Regions from separate parts of the Rhizobium favelukesii genome, predicted to be linked through region 2. Evidence: predicted binding sites of a transcription regulator. Region 2 holds the regulator's gene; the other holds the start of a gene.
The links. The regulator HrcA, encoded in region 2, represses chaperone genes, less so after heat shock. The targets are predictions, from matches to a motif close to GTTAGCACTCNCNNNNNGNGAGTGCTAAC.

Region 1: groES (co-chaperone GroES) is a predicted target of HrcA. The motif match lies at 915-943, and genes of this name have one in related genera.

Annotation. Positions count from the first base shown of each region.
Region 1 is NZ_HG916852.1:915,678-918,078, reverse strand. It holds gene chrA (chromate efflux transporter) at 1-705, opposite strand, end outside; gene groES (co-chaperone GroES) at 1,002-1,298, shown strand; gene groL (chaperonin GroEL) at 1,372-2,401, shown strand, end outside.
Region 2 is NZ_HG916852.1:438,511-440,911, forward strand. It holds gene LPU83_RS40460 (VOC family protein) at 1-70, opposite strand, end outside; gene rph (ribonuclease PH) at 67-786, opposite strand; gene hrcA (heat-inducible transcriptional repressor HrcA) at 964-2,052, shown strand; gene LPU83_RS40475 (GFA family protein) at 2,058-2,401, opposite strand, start outside.

The sequences.
Region 1 (2,401 bases), 480 kb from region 2:
CACAAGCGGCCTTGCGATCGCATGCGTCGTGACCGCAGGAACAAACCGGGGCGGAGGGGCTTGCGGCACGGATGGCGCTGCCAATCGACTTTGGCGATGCTTCATCCATAGCAGCCCGGCTGCTCCGGCCAGGACGACAACCAGAGGAAACGGCAGGTTCAGCAAAAAGAGCGCTAGAAACGACGCGCCCGCCACGCAGTAGTGAAAGCGCCTCTTGAGCGCTCGGCGCCCTACCCTAAGCAGTGTCTCGATGACGATGGCCAGAACCGCAGCCTTCACCCCAAAGAAAAGGGCGGGAAGCCATGCTGCCGCCTGAAAGACGGCGTAGAGGCTCGACAGTATCAGGATGACAAGGAAGCCCGGCAGAATGAACAGGAGACCAGCAATGAAGCCGCCGCGGACGCCATGCATGAGCCAGCCGATATAGATTGCCAGTTGCTGGGCCTCCGGGCCCGGCAGCAACATGCAGAAATTCAGCGCGTGCAGGAAGCGGTCCTCGGAAATCCAGCGCTTCTCGTCGACAATGGTCTTATGCATGAGGGCGATCTGACCGGCTGGCCCGCCGAAGCTCAGACAGCCGATGCGCGCCCAGACGCGAACCGCCTCTCGCAGCGTCGGTGTCGCCACGATGTCGCCTGCCGCGATCGCCTTGTCCACGGTTGCTGCCCCTCCCGCTCCAAGCGGCTCGATACCATCTGCGTGCATGCGCGGCAATCCTGCCGCCATCAAGCGAGGCGCTGAAAGCGTTCAAAGAGTACACGGCTTTCCAGCGCCAGGACGTTCGGAAACCTCGGCGACAGCGCAGCCCGTCTTACTTCCAACAAGGATATGCCGTTAAGGCTGTCGCGAAGTCCGGCGAAGAAAAATTGCGGCCGTTCTTGACTCCCCGCCGGGCCACTCCTAAATGCTGCCTCGCTAGCACTCACCAAGGACGAGTGCTAACACCCATCCGTGCGGGCCGCTCCCGGCCTGCGAGTGTCATTTGATCGAGGGATTAGACAATGGCAAGCACCAACTTCCGCCCCCTTCACGATCGCGTCGTTGTTCGCCGCGTTGAGTCCGAAGAAAAGACCAAGGGCGGCATCATCATTCCCGACACCGCCAAGGAAAAGCCGCAGGAAGGCGAAATCGTCGCCGTCGGTTCCGGCGCTCGTGACGAGTCCGGCAAGGTCGTCGCTCTCGACGTCAAGGCTGGCGACCGCGTCCTGTTCGGCAAGTGGTCCGGCACCGAAGTCAAGATCAACGGCGAAGACCTTCTGATCATGAAGGAAGCCGACATCATGGGCATCATCGGCTGATCCAGCCGGTTCCCTTTCCGATTTTAGCCACGGGCCCTAAAGCCCGGACAACTCGAATTCAGGAGTTTCAATCATGGCAGCTAAAGAAATCAAGTTTGGCCGCACCGCGCGCGAAAAGATGCTCAAGGGCGTCGACATTCTCGCTGACGCAGTGAAGGTAACACTCGGCCCGAAGGGTCGTAACGTCATCATCGACAAGTCCTTCGGCGCTCCGCGCATCACCAAGGATGGCGTTTCGGTCGCCAAGGAAATCGAACTGGAAGACAAGTTCGAAAACATGGGCGCCCAAATGGTCCGCGAAGTTGCTTCGAAGACGAACGACATCGCCGGCGACGGCACCACGACTGCAACGGTTCTCGCCCAGGCGATCGTTCGCGAAGGCGGCAAGGCGGTCGCAGCTGGCATGAACCCGATGGACCTGAAGCGCGGCATCGATCTCGCCGTTGCCGAAGTCGTCAAGGATCTCCAGGCCAAGGCCAAGAAGATCAACACCTCGGAAGAGGTCGCGCAGGTCGGGACGATCTCGGCAAACGGCGAAAAGCAGGTCGGTCTCGACATTGCCGAAGCCATGCAGAAGGTCGGCAATGAAGGCGTCATCACGGTTGAAGAAGCCAAGACCGCCGAAACCGAACTCGAAGTCGTCGAAGGCATGCAGTTCGACCGCGGCTACCTCAGCCCCTACTTCGTCACCAACCCGGAAAAGATGATTGCCGACCTCGAAGACGCCTTCATCCTGCTGCACGAAAAGAAGCTGTCGAACCTGCAGGCAATGCTTCCGGTTCTCGAAGCTGTCGTTCAGACCGGCAAGCCGCTCCTCATCATTGCTGAAGACGTCGAAGGCGAAGCGCTTGCGACCCTCGTCGTCAACAAGCTGCGCGGCGGCCTGAAGATTGCTGCCGTCAAGGCTCCGGGCTTCGGCGATCGCCGCAAGGCCATGCTCGAAGACATCGCGATCCTGACCGGTGGTACGGTCATCTCCGAAGACCTCGGCATCAAGCTCGAATCCGTAACGCTCGACATGCTCGGCCGTTCGAAGAAGGTTTCGATCTCCAAGGAAAATACGACGATCGTCGACGGCGCTGGCGCCAAGTCCGACATCGAAG
Region 2 (2,401 bases):
AGGCTTCGGCCTTGTCGAGATCGTCCGCATAGAGCGCCGTCTCCAGCATGCCTTCCAGCATGTCGTTCATCCGGCGACGGCCTGCTTCTGCATCGCGACGAGTTCGGCGATACCGACCTTGGCGAGGGCCATCAGCGAGGCGAATTCCTCATCGGTGAACGGCGTGCCTTCAGCGGTGCCCTGGATTTCAACGATGCCGCCGTTGCCGGTCATCACGAAGTTCGCGTCGGTCTCAGCCGAGGAGTCCTCGAGATAGTCGAGGTCAATCACCGACTGGTTGGCGAAGATGCCGCAGGAAATGGCCGCGACGTGGTCCTTGAGGACGCGTTCGACCTTGAGCATGTTGCGGCTTTCCATCCACTTCAGGCAGTCGTAAAGCGCGATCCAGGCGCCGGTAATGGACGCCGTACGCGTTCCGCCATCCGCCTGGATGACGTCGCAGTCGAGCGTGATCTGGCGCTCGCCGAGTTCCTTGAGGTCGACGACAGCGCGCAGCGAACGACCGATCAGGCGCTGGATCTCCTGCGTACGGCCGCCCTGCTTGCCGGATGCGGCTTCGCGCTTCATACGCTCGCCGGTGGCGCGCGGCAGCATGCCGTATTCGGCCGTGACCCAACCCTTGCCGGTGTTGCGCAGCCATGCCGGAGGCTTCTCCTCGATGCTCGCCGTGCATAGCACATGCGTATCGCCGAACTTCACCAGACAGGAGCCTTCCGCGTGCTTGGAGAAATTGCGCTCGAACGAGACCTTGCGCATCTGGTCGGTTTTTCTGCCTGAGGGCCGCATACTATTCTCCTGAATCATGATTTCGAAGACCGCGAGCGGTTTTCGGAAGATCACGCGTGCTTATGTTGTTGAGAGCTTCTACGATCGGCAGCGTCCATTTGCAATTTCCCTTTTGCCGCTGCGGGGAGATTGGCTATATTTTGTCGCATCATCGTCAGCACGGGTACGCAAGGGTTCATGGAGTTCAGATCGACGTCGGTTTCAGATGCAGTGGCTGCGCTGGATGAACGCTCCAAGGAAATCTTTCGCCGCATCGTAGAGGGCTATCTGGAGACGGGTGAACCGCTCGGTTCGCGCAACCTGTCGCGTATCCTACCGATGTCGCTGTCACCGGCCTCCGTGCGCAACGTGATGAGCGATCTGGAAGAACTTGGCCTCATCTATTCGCCGCATGTCAGTGCCGGCCGTCTGCCGACACAAGTCGGCCTGCGCTTCTTCGTCGACGCCTTCATGCAGGTCGGGGATCTCTCGGCCGAGGATCGCGCCAACATCGATCGCCAGGTGCGCGCCGAAAGCCGCGACAATCCGATGGAATTGATGATGAACGAGGCAAGCCGCATGCTCTCGGGCATTTCGCGCGGCGCCGGGCTCGTCATCACCTCGAAGAGCGATCCTGTTCTCAAGCACGTCGAGTTCATCCGCCTTGAGCCGACCAAGGCGCTTGCGGTTCTCGTCGGCGATCACGATCAGGTCGAAAACCGCATTATCGAGCTTCCGGCAGGCGTGACGTCATCGCAATTGACCGAGGCCGCCAACTTCCTCAACGCACACATGACCGGCCAGACGCTGCCGGAACTGCGCAATCAATTAAGTCGACTGAAGGACGATGTCCGCCTCGAACTCGATGCGCTATCGCAGGATCTCGTCGAGCGCGGCATCGCCGTCTGGTCGGGCAGCGCCGACGAGGGCAAACCGGCCCAACTGATCATTCGCGGCCGCGCCAATCTGCTCGCCGATCTCGCTGGCGCCGACGATCTCGACCGCCTGCGCATGCTGTTCGACGACCTCGAGAAGAAGGACAGTCTGCTGGAACTTCTCAACCTCGCCGAAAGCGGGCCGGGCGTGCGCATTTTCATCGGCTCGGAGAACAAGCTCTTTTCACTTTCCGGTTCGTCGCTGATCGTCGCGCCCTATCGTGACGATGACGACCGCATTGTCGGCGCTGTCGGCGTCATCGGGCCGACGCGGCTCAACTACTCGCGCATCGTGCCGATGGTCGACTATACCGCCCAGCTGATGACGCGGTTGTCACGCGGCTCGACGTAGGAGAACTACTCCGGGAGCAGGTCGCCCGAGCCGCCCATCTCCGCAGGCATGTCTTTGTATTTTGGCAGGCCGTCACGGATATGCAGCACGCTTTCCTGATAGTTCACGTGCAGCGCTGGAGCGTAGTCAAGATCGGGCAGAAGTGCCGCGTAAACGTCGGTGACGCCCCAGGTCGGGTGCTCGGTGTAGAGATGCCCACCGCAAAGCTCGCAGAACTTCCGCACGCTGGTATCGGACCTCTGGTAGCCTTCCACGTGCTCTCCGCCTTTGGTGACATGGACGGTTTGCGGCTGCCAGAGCGTGAAGGCGTTGACGGGTCCCGCCGACCAATGCCGACAGGAGGCGCAGT